DNA from 2 places in the Streptomyces sp. NPDC102451 genome. Region 2 is predicted to be linked to the other one. Evidence: riboswitches for the same ligand, from Rfam matches in the RefSeq annotation. Region 2 holds a riboswitch; the other holds the start of a gene.
The links. A riboswitch is a leader RNA that binds a small molecule or an ion and turns the genes downstream of it on or off. The one in region 2 is predicted to bind cyclic di-AMP.
Positions count from the first base shown of each region.

Region 1 (8,004 bases), on a different contig from region 2:
TACGGAAGTCGAGCTGCAGGATCCGCGGGTCGTCGTACTCGTGCTGGAGCTCGTGGAGCAGGTGCTGGGACTGGTTGAGCAGCGACTGGATCTTGGCGGAGGTACCGCGCATGGCCGACCGCGCAGCCGCGTCGACGCGTACACGCTCCTCCAGGACCGCCGTGCGCGCGGCCTGTACGGCCTCGGTCAGCAGCCGCGCGGCATCGCCCTCGATACCGGCGGCCTCCCGGAGCCCGGGGACGGCAGCGGTCCGGTGGGAGAGCGCGGTGGCCGCGGCGGGTATCCGCTTCCGGGCCAGCTGACGGATCTCCTCGGTGAGGGCGAGGGTGCGGGCCTCGGCCGCCTTGGCCTGACGTTCGGTCAGTTCTACGCGCGCCGAGGCGCCGTAGGCTTCGCGTCTGGCCTGATACGTGCGAGTGGCCGACCATATCGCCACCGTCACGGCGATCAGTGCCACGATCCATGCCACCACGGCGTCACCGCGTCTCTGTTGTCGGGGACGGTCGACAGCCCGCGCGTCGGCGGGGTGTCCGGGCGGCGTGCCGGCGGGCCGTCACGCCGGCTCCCCGGCGGAGCCCGCGTCGGTCCCGTGAGCGACGGCGGCCACGTCGGCCATCACCTGGAGGACGCCGGGGAGCTCGGATCCGTCCAGGTGGCGGTACTCGCTCCCGATGGTCACCACGAGCCGCTCGGGCAGACCGAGCGCCGGGTAGCGGCCCTCCGCGATGACCCGGCGGGCCGCCTCGACCGCGGGCACGCCCGCCGCGTGGAGGGCGTGAGCCCGGTCGCGTACGTACGCGAGATAGGCCATGTGCTCCCGCACTCCGGCGGGGTCGAGCACCGGGCCGTGCCCCGGCACGATCACCTCGGCGCCGGTGGCCAGGACTCGTTCACAGGCGTCGATCACGTTGTCCAGGGGTCCCGCCCAGTGCACCGGGTGGTCACCGGGCTGCTGCGGGGTGGAGGAGAAGATGACGTCTCCGCTGAACACCGTGCGCTGCGCGGGCAGATGGACGATCAGGTCACCCGCCGTGTGCGCGGGCGGCAGGGAGGACACCTGGACGGTGTACTCCCCCAGGGTCAGTTCGAGCTCTCCGGTGAAGTAGGTCGTCGGCCGAACCGCTTCGGTGCCCGACCAGTCGAAGACTCCGAAGTGACGGCCGAGGTACGCGCCGAGGGGTGTGGAGGGATCACTTCCGGCCACCAGGGCGTGCTGCTGCTGCGGGGTGGGGTCGTAGTGGATGTGCTCCCGGGCCTCGCGGGTCGCGATGATCTCCGCGTCCGGCAGCACCCCGGCACCCCAGAAGTGGTCCCCGTTGGCATGGGTGACGATCACACGGTCGACGCTCACCCCGTCGGGCAGCCGCTTCTGGCTCTCCACCAGGAACTGACCGGCCAGAACCGTGTCGTACGGGGTGTCGATCCACAACGCACCGCGCGGCGACACGAGGAGACCGCAGTTGGCCAGCCCCCAGCCCCGCTTCGGCGGCAGCCAGGCGTACAGCCCGCTGCCGAGGTCAACGACGTCCCCACCCGTGATCGACATGGGCTGATTATGCCGACCACGATCCGGCCGCGCGTTCGAACTCGGCCAACATGCAGTCCTGATGGCTTGAAATCACCCCTTGACCTGGCCGCCCGCCGTCGGCCGGTGACCGTCCGGGGTTGCCGCGGATCGGCCGCATGAGCGATTTTCCGCCTGATGTACGGGATGTCGTCCGCCGGGTCCGCGCCGCGCGACGGATACCCACCCAGCCGCGGCAGAACCGGATCGGGTCGGCTACCCACCGAGCATGGCTGAAAACCGACGCCGCATGGATGACGGGCACGTAAACACTTTGCTTGTTCTTGCTCGATTGACCCGGCTAACATGCAGAATTGAACACGCGGGCGTCGGTTCCATCCAGCCCCGCCCCACCAGATGCGAGCAGCAGCGGAAGCGGAGTGCGGACATGTCGCATGTCGAGACCGAGACAGCCGGCCAGCCGGAGTGCTGGCGCCGCGCCGAGGAAGTGGCTGCCGACCGGAGGACGGCCCTGCCCGCCGCCGGTGAGCGCATCGCCGTCGTCGGCTGCGGAACGTCGTACTACATGGCACAGGCGTACGCCTCGCTCCGCGAGGACTCCGGCCAGGGCGAGTCGGACGCGTACGCCGCCTCGGAGTTCCCCGTCGGGCGCGCGTACGACCGGGTCGTCGCGCTGACGCGGTCGGGCACGACGACGGAGGTGCTCGGCCTGCTGTCCGGGCTGCGGGGCTCCACCCGGACCGTCGCCGTGACCGCAGACCCGCGGACCCCGGTGATGGCCGCGGCCGACGACGTGGTCGTCCTCGACTTCGCCGACGAACGGTCAGTGGTCCAGACGAGGTTCGCGACCACCGCGCTGACCCTGTTCCGCGCCCATCTCGGGCTGCACACCGAGGACGTCGTCCGGGACGCGGAGACCGCACTGGCGGAGCCGCTGCCGGAGGGGCTCCTGGACTGCACCCAGTTCAGCTTCCTGGGGCGCGGCTGGACGGTCGGGCTCGCCAACGAGGCGGCGCTGAAGATGAAGGAGGCGTCCCTGTCCTGGACGGAGTCCTATCCGGCGATGGAGTACCGCCACGGCCCCATCAGCATCGCCACGGCCGGAACGGCGACCTGGATGTTCGGCACCGCTCCGGAAGGGCTGCGGGAGCAGGTGCAGGCGACCGGGGCGCGCTGGGTGGAGAGCGGACTGGACCCGCTGGCCGACCTGGTGCGGGTCCAGCGGCTGGCGATCGCCCGCGCGGCGGCCCGTGGCCTCGATCCCGACCAGCCGCGCCATCTGACGCGGTCGGTGGTGCTCGGTACGGCCGCCGGGGCCTGACGCCGTCACGGCATGCCGCGCACCGGGCCGGCGGACGGCCCGGTGCGCGGCGGCGACCGTGAGGTCAGGCCTCTTCGAAGTGGGCGTCCAGCGCCTCGTCGAGCTCCGCGGTCCACGTCTTGAGGTCGCTGCGGGCCCCTGCCTCGACCTCGGCGTTGAACCACCGGCGGCTCGACAGGTGGACGGTCACGGTGAACCGGCGGCCGAAGCGGCCGGTCCTGACCTCGACCGCGCCGATCTCGGACCAGTCGAACTCGGCCTCCTGGTCGTCGAGCGTGAAGCGGACGCCCTCGGCGTCCACCCTGATGGACCCGCGCCGGTCGCTGACCTCGAAGACGGGGCCGTCCTCGGCGTCGGCGCTCCCGCCCACGGCTCCGGGGGCCGCTCCGTCGTCCGGGGCCGTGTCGTCGCCCCCGGCCGCCGTGGAACCGTCCACGGGCCCCTCGGCCGCCTCCTCGGCGGGCGCGTCCGTGACGTCGGCCTCCGGGACCGCATCGGCCACCTCGGGCTCCTGTGGCTCCAGGGACCCCTGGGGCGCCGCCTCCTCCGCCTCCGTCCGCGCGGGGGCAGGGGCCGTCAGGCCGGGGATGTACGCCGGGTCTGTCCCCGCGGCGAACTCGGGCTTGGTGTTCGAATCTATGCGCTGCTCCACGGCGGGCAGTATGGACGACGAACCTGTACGAGACCAGTCAACCGGTCTCCGCCCCGCCTGTCGGCGGCCGTGACAGCGCGGTCCGGGGCCTCCGGACACGGGTGGCTCCGGACATGGGGACCCAGGACACGGGTGGCTCCGGAAAACGGACGACGGGTGGTGCGGGTTCCGCCGAACCCGCACCACCCGTCACTTCTGTCCCTCTGTCACACACACCCGTGTGTCAGTGGTCCCGCCTCGGCAGGACTCAGTAGGCGCCGAAGACATTGTCGATGGAGCCGTACTTGTCCGCGGCGTAGTTGCACGCGGCCGTGATGTTGGCGACCGGGTCGTAGCTGTCCATCGACGTACCGGGCACGTGGTAGGCCTGGAAGGTCGGGTCGATGACCTGCAGGAGGCCCTTCGACGGGACGCCGTTGATCGCGTTGATGTCCCAGTTGTTGATGGCCTGCGGGTCACCCGCGGACTCGCGGATGATGTTGCGGTGGATGCCCTCGTAGCTGCCGGGGATGCCGTGCTCGGCCATGACGGCGAGCGACTCCTTGATCCAGCCGTCGAGGTCGTTCGTGTACGAGACCGGCTCGGCCGCGGGAGCGGCTTCGGCGGCGGGCGCACCCTCAGCGGCGACGGTGGTGCTCGTGCGCTCCGAGCGGTCGGCGCGGTCGGCGCTCTGCTCGGCACGGTCGGAGGAGGCCTTGGATTCGGCCTTGTCCGCGGACTTGTTCTCGGCCTTGCCGCCAAGGGTCAGCTTGAGACCGGGGTGAATCAGGTCGGGGTTTCCACCGACGACCTTCTCGTTGCCCTCGTACAGCGCCTTCCAGCCACCGCTCACGGAATGCTCCCGCGCGATCTTCGCGAGGGTGTCACCCACGACCACGGAATACGTGGCGGACTTCGACTTCTGCGCGGCAATTCCCTTGCCGGGCACGGCAGTCGACGTTGCGGCCTTTTCGACGGCGACCGGCTGGGCCGGGGCGGCGAAGGCACTGGTGGCGCCGATCACGGGGAGGGCCAGGGCGGCTCCGCCCGTGCTCACGGCGATGATGCCGCGGGTCAGCGAACTGGTCCTGAAACGACGGTGCTTACCATTCTCGGGCATGCTGAATTCCTCTCCGTCGCCTGCGAAGTGAGCTGTCGGGTTCGGGCTGGAGATGCCCGGCCGCATGCGAATGCGACTTCACCCCGAGCCGCTCCGGAAACCGGATCGGCGCTTACTTGGGTCCCCCGCTCCTGCCGTACGAGAACTGGTCGGTGAGGTCACCGGACGGCGGCAGGATTCGGCGTTCCGCCCGGAGTGATGGTGACCGTAGGCGAGAAATAGGGAAAGGAACAAGCCTGGTTCGTTGATCACAATTCATTCGCAAGATCAATTCTTTGGAATTCATGTAATCCACCCCACATCGCGCCCGCCACTCCTCTTGGCACAGAAGGGAACCGACTGCCGCACCCCCGCGTCTGGGGCGCATAAGGTGACGCTGGTCACGGAGTCCGATTCGGGCGATTTGCTCCCGAGCGAAGGCCCCAGGTCACATGAAATGGCCTTTTATGGATTACGGGATTAATTTAATAAAAGCACCGCAAACCGGGCATACGACTCACAGATCATGCCGCCTGGCATACCGAGGGCATCCGCGTGGAACCGATCCGCCCATGACTGAAAGCCCTCACGCCTCGGCCCCCCGGATCACCGTCCTGCCCGTTCAGCCCGGGGACCCGCCCTTCCGCATCGTGGAGATCGACGGAGCGGTGATCGGAGGCGCGACCGACATGACGGACGTCCTGATCGCCGCCGCGGCGGCCGGCATTCGGGTCCACGACCTCGACGACCCGGCCGTCATCCGATGGGTGGGAGGCGGCAAGCTCACCTGGAGGCCGCGCTGAGCGGACCAGGAGGACATCAGGACGGTCGCCGCCCCGCACGGCGGCGACCAGGGCGGCCGCCGTGCGTTCCGCGTCCGGCCGGGGATCGGCCTCATCCCGGAGTGGAACGCCGCCACCCCTCCAGGGGTTCGCACATGCGAGGAATTCTGCGAGTAAACCTTGCATATGCAAGAGCAGCCTCTAGCATGGGACGCATGCAGACCTACACCATCGGGCAGGCCGCGCGCCTCCTCGGAGTCAGCCCTGACACCGCCCGGCGCTGGGCGGACGCCGGCCGGGTCGCGACCCATCGCGACGAGGGCGGACGCCGCCTCATCGACGGCCGCGATCTGGCGGCGTTCTCGATCGAGGTGGGCCAGAGCGGGCCCGGCGACGAGGAGGTCTCCTACACCTCGGCGCGCAACGCCTTCCCGGGCATCGTCACCGCGGTGAAGCTCGGTGACGTAGCGGCCCAGGTCGACATCCAGGCCGGCCCGCACCGCCTCGTCTCGCTCCTGACCCGGGAAGCCGTGGAGGAGCTGGGGCTGGAGGTCGGCATGCAGGCCACGGCCCGCGTGAAGTCGACCAGCGTGCACATCGACCGCGCCTGACGCGGCACCCACCGCCGGGCATCCGGGCGCGCCGTGCCGGGGCTGCCGTGCGGGCGGTGCCGGGGCTGCCGGGCGCGCCTCGTTCCGGCTGCCTGGCGGGTCGTCACTCCATCAGTCCGGCGGCGAGGGTCGCCCCCAGCTCCCAGCACGCCTCGGTATCCGCCTTGCCCGGCTCACCGGTGACGGTCACGGCGTCGGCCGCACGGCGCCATCCGAGGCCCGTCGTGATCGTCTCGATGCCCCGTACGGCGCCGGTGACGTCGTTGCCGCCGTGCACGTAGTAGCCGAAGGGCCGGCCCTTCGTCCCGTCCAGGCACGGGTAGTAGACCTGGTCGAAGAAGTGCTTCAGGGCGCCGGACATGTATCCGAGGTTCGCCGGTGTGCCGAGCAGATAGCCGTCGGCCGCCAGTACGTCGGACGCCGTGGCGGAGAGGGCTGCCCGCCGCACGACCCGTACGCCTTCGATGTCCTCCGTCGTCGCGCCGGAGAGCACCGCTTCGAACAGCGCCTGGCAGTTGGGCGAGGGCGTGTGATGCACGATCAGCAGAGTGGCCACGCCACCGAACCTACCCGCTCACCGGAGCCCTCGCCCTGCCGGGGAACCCGGGCTCCCCGGCAGGCGCGCAGGCTCACTCGACGGCCCGGAAACCGCGCAGACGGAGGCTGTTGCCGACGACGAAGACCGACGAGAAGGCCATCGCCGCTCCCGCGATCATGGGGTTGAGCAGGCCTGCCGCGGCGAGCGGGAGGGCCGCCACGTTGTAGGCGAAGGCCCAGAAGAGGTTCGAGCGGATCGTGCCCAGCGTCCTGCGGGAGAGGCGGATCGCGTCGGCGGCCACCCTCAGGTCCCCCCGTACGAGCGTCAGGTCACCGGCCTCGATCGCGGCGTCCGTGCCCGTCCCCATGGACAGTCCCAGGTCGGCCTGGGCGAGCGCCGCGGCGTCGTTGACCCCGTCGCCGACCATGGCGACGGTGCGCCCCTCCGCCTGGAGCTTCCTGACGACCTCGGCCTTGTCCTGCGGCATGACCTCGGCGATGACCTGGTCGATGCCGACCTCGGCCGCGACGGACTCGGCGACCGCCTTGTTGTCGCCGGTCAGCAGGACGGGCGTCAGTCCGAGGGCACGCAGCCGCCGGACCGCTTCGGCGCTGGTCTCCTTGACCGCGTCGGCGACCTCCAGGACCGCGCGTGCCTCGCCGTCCCAGGCGACCGCGATCACGGTGCGCCCGCTCCTCTCGGCCAGGTCCTTCGCCTCCCTGAGCTCGTCGGGGAGCCCGATGGCCCACTCGGCCAGCAGCTTCTCGCGGCCGACGAGCACCGCGTGGCCCTCGACGATGCCCTGGACACCGAGCCCGGGGACGTTGGCGAAGTCCTCGGGCGCGGGCAGCGCGCCCACCTTCGCGGCGGCCCCCTCGGCCACGGCCCGGGCGATCGGGTGTTCGGAGGAGTGCTCCAACGCGCCTGCCAGCCTCAGCACTTCGGCCTCATCCGTGGTCCCGGAGGCGTGGACCTTCAGCAGGGTCATCCGGCCCGTGGTGACGGTGCCCGTCTTGTCGAGGAGGATCGTGTCGGCCCTGCGGGTGTTCTCCAGGACCTCAGGACCCTTGATCAGGATGCCGAGCTGGGCCCCGCGTCCGGTGCCGACCAGCAGGGCGGTGGGCGTGGCCAGCCCCAGCGCGCAGGGGCAGGCGATGATCAGTACGGCGACGGCGGCGGTGAAGGCCGCGGTGAGTCCGGCGCCCGAACCGAGCCAGAAGCCGAGTGTGGCGAGCGCCAGGCCGATGACGACCGGGACGAACACCGCGGAGATCCTGTCGGCCAGGCGCTGGACGGCGGCCTTGCCGCTCTGGGCCTCTTCCACGAGCGCGGCCATCCGGGCCAGCTGGGTGTCGGCGCCGACCCTGGTGGCCTCGACGACCAGGCGGCCGCCGGCGTTGAGGGTCGCCCCGGTGACGGAGTCCCCGGCGGAGACCTCGACGGGCACGGACTCGCCGGTGAGCATCGAGACGTCGACGGCGGAGGAGCCCTCGATCA
Region 1 is NZ_JBIWKD010000016.1:67,611-75,614, reverse strand. It holds gene ACIRD8_RS28945 (ATP-binding protein) at 1-472, opposite strand, end outside; gene ACIRD8_RS28940 (MBL fold metallo-hydrolase) at 554-1,546, opposite strand; gene ACIRD8_RS28935 (SIS domain-containing protein) at 1,953-2,846, shown strand; gene ACIRD8_RS28930 (hypothetical protein) at 2,911-3,498, opposite strand; gene ACIRD8_RS28925 (transglycosylase SLT domain-containing protein) at 3,746-4,597, opposite strand; cyclic di-AMP (ydaO/yuaA leader) riboswitch at 4,602-4,791, opposite strand; gene ACIRD8_RS28920 (hypothetical protein) at 5,149-5,379, shown strand; gene ACIRD8_RS28915 (molybdopterin-binding protein) at 5,574-5,969, shown strand; gene ACIRD8_RS28910 (flavodoxin family protein) at 6,073-6,525, opposite strand; gene ACIRD8_RS28905 (heavy metal translocating P-type ATPase) at 6,599-8,004, opposite strand, start outside.
Region 1: linked by a shared signal. The riboswitch ahead of ACIRD8_RS28925 (transglycosylase SLT domain-containing protein) and the one ahead of ACIRD8_RS27225 (transglycosylase family protein) in region 2 are both predicted to bind cyclic di-AMP.

Region 2 (8,004 bases):
CGGCCGGATCGACAGCGCGGCGCCTGGGAGCTACCGCGCTGCGCCGATCGGGATCCGGACAGATTCCAGGATGCGGACACCCTGGATCTCGCTCGGAGTGACAATCAGCACCTGGGCTACGGTCACGGAATCCACTACTGCCTGGGGGCTCCACTGGCCCGGCTGGAGGGGCAGGTGGCCCTGGCGACCCTGTTGAGGCGCCTCCCTGACCTGCGGCTCGCTGCGGATCCTGCCGATTTGCGGTGGCGCGGTGGACTCATCATGCGTGGACTGCGCACGCTTCCTGTGGAGTTCGGTCCGGGGCATCCGGCCGAAAAAGGTGACAGCCTGTCAACTCTGTGACTTTCACGTGATCTCCGCTGCATCGACTTGTGACACACGTTCGAGTAGGGCTAGGTTCACCGTTCGACTCACCCGTCACATGTCAGTCACACGGAAGGCAATCCCATGGGCTCCGCGACCGGCAGACACCGCCGCCCTCGCCAGGCACCCGCCATCGTCGTCGCCGCAGGCGTCACCGGATCGGCCATTGCCATCCCGCTGCTCGGCGCCGGAGGCGCGCAAGCCGCTGACGCGTCGACCTGGGACCGGGTCGCCGAATGCGAGAGCGGCGGCATGTGGAGTGCCGACCTCGGCAACGGCTACTACGGCGGTCTGCAGTTCTCGCAGGACACATGGTCGGCGTACGGCGGCACGGCGTTCGCGCCCCGGGCCGACCTCGCCAGCCGCTCGCAGCAGATCTCGGTCGCGGAGAAGGTCCTGGACGACAAGGGACCGCAGGCGTGGCCGAGCTGCGCGGTGATCTCCGGTCTCGCCCTGGACGGGACGCTGCCGGGTATCGACCCGGGCGGCGAGCCCTCCGCGGAGCCCTCGGACACCGCGACGCCGTCCGAGACCCCCTCCGCCGAGCCCTCGGACACCGCGACCCCGTCCGGGACCCCCTCGTCCGAAGCGCCGGACCCGTCGGACGCCTCCGACGGCACGGCGGACAAGGGGGACGAGGACGGCGCGTCGCCGTCGGCCACCCCGTCCCCCGAGGCCTCCGGGAAGTCCGGCGCCTCGAAGGGCGACGGCGGGACGGCCGGCAAGCACCGCGGCACGCCCGCCCCCGAGGCGGGCGAGGGATCGGGCCCGGACGACGGGCGCGAGTCCGGCCGGCACGCCTCGCGCGGTGAATCCGAGGCGCGTCAGGGTGCGGAGGGGACGTACACCGTCCGCGAGGGCGACAACCTCTGGGCGATCGCCGACGCGCAGGATCTCCGCGGCGGCTGGCCCGCGCTCTACGAGGCCAACAAGGACGAGCTGGGCTCCGACCCGGACCTGATCCTTCCCGGCCAGAGCCTGGACCTCCTCGGCCTCGGGTCCGACGCGCAGGACGCGCCGTCGGAGACCGCCGCCGCCAACTGATCAAAAGCAGGAAAACACCCCGAAATCAGGGGTAGTTCAGAGGCCTATGTCCACTTATGCGTAAGTGAGACATGGGTCTCTTTGCTTGAACTGTTGCGGCCGGTCCGTCCGATCCGTCCATATTGGCTCCGACCTGCGTAAACGGATGTTCACCTTGGATCGGTTCGGGCTGATTGGTCGTTATGTCCATCTTTGAATGTGGGGGTTGCGTGTGTTTACGGTCGGAGCCGCTCGCACCGCGGGCACCTTCGACCGTCACGCCGAATCCTGCCGTCGGCCGAAGGGGACCGACGCGTAAAGCGCCGTAGGCAGGAGCGGGGGACCCAGGTAAGCGCCGGACCCGGCCGTCGGAAGACGGGCGGAGGTACGGCTAGGGGTGAAGTCGTCCGCGAGTGGGGGCGACCGGGCAACTCACAGGCCCGAACCCGACAGCTCACCTCGTAGGCGTCGGTGAGGAGAACCATGCTGCTTTCCAGCAAGGGCAAGCACCGTCGCCCGTCCAAGGCCGTCCGTGTCGCGACCCTGGCCGGTGTCACCGGTGCCGCCGTCGCCGTACCGCTGATGGGCGCGACCGGCGCCTCCGCCGCCTCCGTCGAGACCTGGGACGCCGTCGCCCAGTGCGAGTCCGGTGGCAACTGGTCCATCAACACCGGCAACGGTTACTACGGCGGCCTGCAGTTCTCGCAGTCCAGCTGGGCCGCCGCCGGCGGTACGCAGTACGCCGCGCGTGCCGACCTGGCCTCCAAGGACCAGCAGATAGCCGCCGCCGAGAAGCTCCTCGACCTGCAGGGCCCGGGTGCCTGGGCCTGCGCCGGGGCCGGCGGCCTGACGAACGACGGTGTGGACCCGGGTGTCGACACCGGCTCCTCGAAGAACGGCGACACGGCCCCGCAGGCCGCGCCGGAGCGCAAGGCCGAGCAGCCCACCACGCGCAGCGAGAAGCGCACGGCCGCCGAGAAGACCGTCACCACCCCGACCGGCGAGAAGGTCGAGAAGGGCGACGGCGAGTACAAGGTCAAGGCCGGCGACACCCTCAGTAAGATCGCCGACGCGAAGAAGGTCAAGGGCGGCTGGGCGAAGCTGTTCAAGCTGAACGACGACATCGTCGACGACGCCGACCTGATCTTCCCGGGTCAGCAGCTCCACCTGAAGTAGCCGGAAACGGCCCGGGGTCTTCCTCCTGCCCCGGAGACCCGGCCCGGCGCGCAGACCCCCCGCGCGCCGGGCCGGGGTCGTGTCCGGACCCCTGCGGCCGTCGCGCTCGGGGGCGGGGCGCGGGCCCGCCGTGGAGGTGAGTGTTCAACAGTTGTGGTTACCCGTCAGTAAATTTCTGGAGCTTTGCCCGGAATGCAGGTCCTTGGGTCCTTTTTCGTCCCAGGGGACGGGCGGACGGCCGACGGAGCGTGCCGAGCCGGTTAGGCTCGTGGCGCAAGGCCACAGTGACCCTGCACAACCAGTGTCAGATCCCAGAAGGAGATGCCTCGTGCCGTCCATCGACGTCGTCGTAGCCAGGGAAATCCTCGACTCCCGGGGCAACCCCACGGTCGAGGTCGAGGTTGGCCTCGACGACGGCAGCACGGGACGTGCTGCTGTTCCGTCCGGCGCCTCCACCGGTGCGTTCGAGGCCATTGAGCTTCGCGACGGGGACCCCAACCGTTACCAGGGCAAGGGCGTCGAGAAGGCCGTCCTCGCCGTGATCGAGCAGATCGGCCCGGAGCTCGTCGGTTACGACGCCACCGAGCAGCGCCTCATCGACCAGGCGATGTTCGACCTGGACGCCACCGAGAACAAGGGCTCCCTCGGCGCCAACGCCATCCTCGGCGTCTCGCTGGCCGTGGCGCACGCCGCGTCCGAGGCGTCCGACCTCCCGCTGTTCCGCTACCTCGGCGGCCCGAACGCGCACCTGCTGCCCGTTCCGATGATGAACATCCTGAACGGCGGCTCGCACGCCGACTCCAACGTGGACATCCAGGAGTTCATGATCGCGCCGATCGGCGCCGAGTCCTTCTCCGAGGCCCTTCGCTGGGGCGCGGAGATCTACCACACGCTGAAGAAGGTCCTGAAGACCAAGGGCCTGTCCACCGGCCTCGGTGACGAGGGCGGCTTCGCCCCCAACCTGGAGTCCAACCGCGCCGCCCTCGACCTCATCCTGGAGGCCGTCAAGGAGGCCGGTTACGTCCCGGGCCGCGACATCGCGCTCGCGCTCGACGTCGCCGCGTCCGAGTTCTACAAGGACGGCGTCTACGAGTTCGAGGGCAAGTCCCGCTCGGCCGCCGAGATGACCGAGTACTACGAGGAGCTCGTCTCCGCGTACCCGCTGGTCTCCATCGAGGACCCGCTGTACGAGGACGACTGGGCGGGCTGGAAGGTCATCACCGACAAGCTCGGCTCCAAGGTGCAGATCGTCGGTGACGACCTGTTCGTCACCAACCCGGAGCGCCTCGCCCGTGGCATCGAGGAGGGCTCGGCCAACGCCCTGCTCGTCAAGGTGAACCAGATCGGTTCGCTGACCGAGACCCTGGACGCCGTCGAGCTGGCCCAGCGCAACGGCTTCAAGTGCATGATGTCCCACCGCTCCGGTGAGACCGAGGACGTCACCATCGCCGACCTCGCCGTCGCGGTGAACTGCGGCCAGATCAAGACCGGCGCCCCGGCCCGCTCGGACCGCGTCGCCAAGTACAACCAGCTGCTGCGCATCGAGGAGATCCTCGACGACGCCGCGGTGTACGCCGGTCGTTCGGCGTTCCCGCGGTTCCGCTTCGAGGGCTGACAGCCCGAGTCCGGAGCACCAGCCTCCGTCCGTCCCCGCATCCGGTCCCGTACCGTGTGCGGGGACGGACGTGCGTAACGGGGAGGCGTGAGACATGGCCGGGAAGGACCGCGACCGGTTCTCCACCGCGACCAGGCTGCGGCTGCTCGGCGAGCAGACGGCGGCCCGCGTCTACCGGTCCCAGAACCGCCGCCAGGCCCGCCGTTCACGGCTCACCGGGCGGGCCGCGTTCCTGGCGCTGATCGTCTGCTCCCTGGTGGTCGCGCTCGCGTACCCCATGCGGCAGTACATCTCCCAGCGCGACCAGATCGCCGATCAGGAGAGGCTCTCCCGGGAGGCCCACCAGCGGACCGAGGAGCTGCGCGACGAGAAGGCGCGGCTCAAGGACGACGCGTACATCCGGCGTCTCGCGCGTCAGCACCTGCACTACGTGCTGCCCGGCGAGACCGGTTATACGGTGGTCGACCCGGACGCGGCCGAGGAGCGCGGGGGCGAGCCGGGGGCGACGGGGCGGCCCTGGCACTCGAACCTCTGGGACGGCGTCGACAGCGCGGACCGCGAGTGACCCCGGGTACGCGCCGCACCCTCTCCCCGTACCGATTCATACAGTCCGACCGATGACATTCAAGGCAGGCATGGACACGCCCCCTCCGCAGACCGAATCCACCGCGCCCACCGCTGCGGACATCGCCGCGTTCGAGCTCCAGCTCGGCCGGCCGCCGCGCGGGCTGCGCGCCATCGCGCACCGCTGCCCGTGCGGCAACCCGGACGTGGTCGAGACCCAGCCCCGTCTGGAGGACGGCACGCCGTTCCCGACGACGTACTACCTGACCTGCCCGCGTGCCGCGTCCGCGATCGGCACGCTGGAGGCCAATGGGGTCATGAAGGAGATGACCGAGCGGCTCACGACGGACCCGGAGCTGGCCGCGGCCTACCGTGCCGCGCACGAGGACTACCTCGCGCGCCGTGACGCCATCGAGGTCCTGGAGGGTTTCCCGAGTGCGGGCGGCATGCCGGACCGGGTGAAGTGCCTGCACGTCCTGGTCGGCCACTCGCTGGCGGCGGGCCCCGGGGTGAACCCGCTGGGCGACGAGGCGATCGCGATGCTGCCGGAGTGGTGGGCGAAGGGCCCGTGCGTCACCCCGTGCGGCGCCGAAGAGGCCTGACCTCCCGGAGCCCCCGTAACCACGACCACAGGAGCCCCTCATGACCCGCGTTGCCGCCATCGACTGCGGTACCAACTCCATCCGTCTGCTCGTCGCGGACGTGGATCCCGCGACCGGGGAGTTCACGGAGCTCGACCGGCGGATGGAGATCGTCCGGCTCGGCCAGGGTGTCGACCGGACGGGCCGGCTGGCCCCCGAGGCGATCGAGCGCACCTTCGAGGCCTGCCGCGAGTACGCGGCCGCGGTCAAGGAGCTCGGCGCCGAGCGGATCCGCTTCGTCGCCACGTCCGCCTCGCGCGACGCGGAGAACAGCGACACGTTCGTACGCGGGGTGCTGGAGATCCTGGGCGTCGAGCCCGAGGTGGTCACCGGTGACCAGGAGGCGCAGCTCTCCTTCGACGGTGCCACCAAGGAGCTGGTGGGCGGCGACCACCTGGAGAAGCCGTACCTCGTCGTGGACATCGGCGGCGGTTCCACCGAGTTCGTCGTCGGCGACGACCGGGTGCGCGCGGCCCGGTCCGTGGACATCGGCTGCGTGCGCCTGACCGAGCGTCACCTCGTCGTGGACGGGGCCGTGGTGGACCCGCCCACGCCCGCCGCGGTCGCCGCGATCCGCGCGGACATCGGCGCCGCCCTGGATCTGGCCGAGGAGACCGTGCCGATCTCCTCGGCGGCGACGCTCGTCGGCCTGGCCGGGACGGTCACCACCGTCGCCGCGATAGCGCTCGGGCTGACGGAGTACGACTCCGAGGCGATCCACCACTCCCGGGTCTCCGTCGAGCGGGTGCGGGAGATCACCGAGCGGCTGCTCGCCTCGACGCACGAGGAGCGCGCGGCGATCCCCGCGATGCACCCGGGCCGGGTCGATGTGATCCCCTCGGGTGCGCTCGTCCTGCTCGCGCTGATGGAGCGGACCGGTGCCCGTGAGGTCGTCGTCAGCGAGCACGACATCCTTGACGGGATCGCCTGGTCGGCCGCTTGATCACAGCGCCGGGGCGGGTGCGGTGAGATGCCGCTCATACGCATTCCGGCCTGCACCTTTGAGCTGGTGGAGCCCTCTCCGGACGTGTCCGGGGAGGGCTTTCGCGAGGTGCTCCGACGAACTTCGTGAACTTCTTCACAAGGAATTCGGCCCCACTGGGCGAAGTTCTGCCCCGGGAGGGCAGTCGGGGCCGCCCGGAGGTGTCCGTGGGGGTGCTGCGGGGTCGTTTCGGGGGTGTGGCGGCGGCGTGTCCCGGGCAGGTGGTTCATCGTGTCCGGGGGCTCAAGGGCCAGCTCACAAGCGGTGAACAACGTTCGCCGGAACGTCGTGGTTCCCCACCCGCACCATGACCTGGGTCACGTGGGCGGCGAAGTGTAGCAGAGGGTTGGCCATACCTTGTGAAGGGGCTCACGAGCATGCCCCCCGAGGGGGGTGGATACTCGATGGCATGAGCACCACGGAGCGTCCCAGGATCCTCGTTGTAGGCGGTGGGTACGTAGGCCTGTACGCAGCTCGTCGCATTCTGAAGAAGATGCGGTATGGAGAGGCGACCGTCACGGTCGTCGACCCGCGCTCGTACATGACGTACCAGCCCTTCCTCCCCGAAGCTGCTGCCGGCAGCATCTCGCCTCGGCATGTCGTCGTCCCGCTGCGACGCGTGCTGCCCAAGGCAGAGGTTCTCACCGGCCGTGTCACGACCATCGATCAGGACCGCAAGGTCGCCACGGTCGCGCCGCTCGTCGGCGAGGCCTACGAGCTGCCCTTCGACTACCTGGTCATCGCGATGGGCGCGGTCTCCCGTACCTTCCCGATCCCCGGCCTCGCCGAGCAGGGCATCGGCATGAAGGGCATCGAGGAGTCCATCGGTCTGCGCAACCACGTCCTCGAGCAGCTGGACAAGGCCGACTCGACGACCGATGAGGACGTCCGCCGCAAGGCGCTGACGTTCGTCTTCGTGGGCGGCGGCTTCGCCGGTGCGGAGACCATCGGCGAGGTCGAGGACATGGCGCGCGACGCGGCGAAGTACTACACGAGCGTGAAGCGCGAGGACATGCGCTTCATCCTGGTCGACGCCGCCGACAAGATCCTTCCCGAGGTCGGCCCGAAGCTGGGCGCGTACGGCAAGGAGCACCTGGAGAGCCGTGGTGTCGAGGTCTACCTCTCGACCTCCATGGACTCCTGCGTCGACGGCCACGTCGTCCTGAAGAACGGCCTCGAGGTCGACTCCAGCACGATCGTGTGGACCGCCGGTGTGAAGCCGAACCCGGCGCTGGCCCGCTTCGGTCTGCCGCTCGGCCCGCGTGGTCACGTGGACACCTCCGAGAAGCTCCAGGTGCAGGGCACCGACTACATCTGGGCCGCGGGCGACAACGCCCAGGTGCCGGACATGGTCGGCCGCCGCGCCGGCAACCCGAACGCCTGGTGCCCGCCGAACGCCCAGCACGCGCTGCGTCAGGCCAAGGTCCTCGGCGACAACGTCATCTCCGGCATGCGGGGCTTCCCGCAGAAGGAGTACAGCCACGCCAACAAGGGTGCGGTCGCCGGTCTCGGCCTGCACAAGGGCGTCGCGATGATCGTCGTCGGCAAGGTGAAGATCAAGGTCAAGGGCCGTCTCGCCTGGTACATGCACCGTGGCTACCACGGCATGGCGATGCCGACCTGGAACCGTAAGATCCGGA
Region 2 is NZ_JBIWKD010000014.1:110,740-118,743, reverse strand. It holds partial or broken gene ACIRD8_RS27235 (cytochrome P450) at 43-342, shown strand; gene ACIRD8_RS27230 (transglycosylase family protein) at 448-1,407, shown strand; cyclic di-AMP (ydaO/yuaA leader) riboswitch at 1,698-1,869, shown strand; gene ACIRD8_RS27225 (transglycosylase family protein) at 1,870-2,562, shown strand; gene eno (phosphopyruvate hydratase) at 2,891-4,177, shown strand; gene ACIRD8_RS27215 (septum formation initiator family protein) at 4,272-4,742, shown strand; gene ACIRD8_RS27210 (DUF501 domain-containing protein) at 4,813-5,343, shown strand; gene ACIRD8_RS27205 (exopolyphosphatase) at 5,384-6,325, shown strand; gene ACIRD8_RS27200 (NAD(P)/FAD-dependent oxidoreductase) at 6,774-8,004, shown strand, end outside.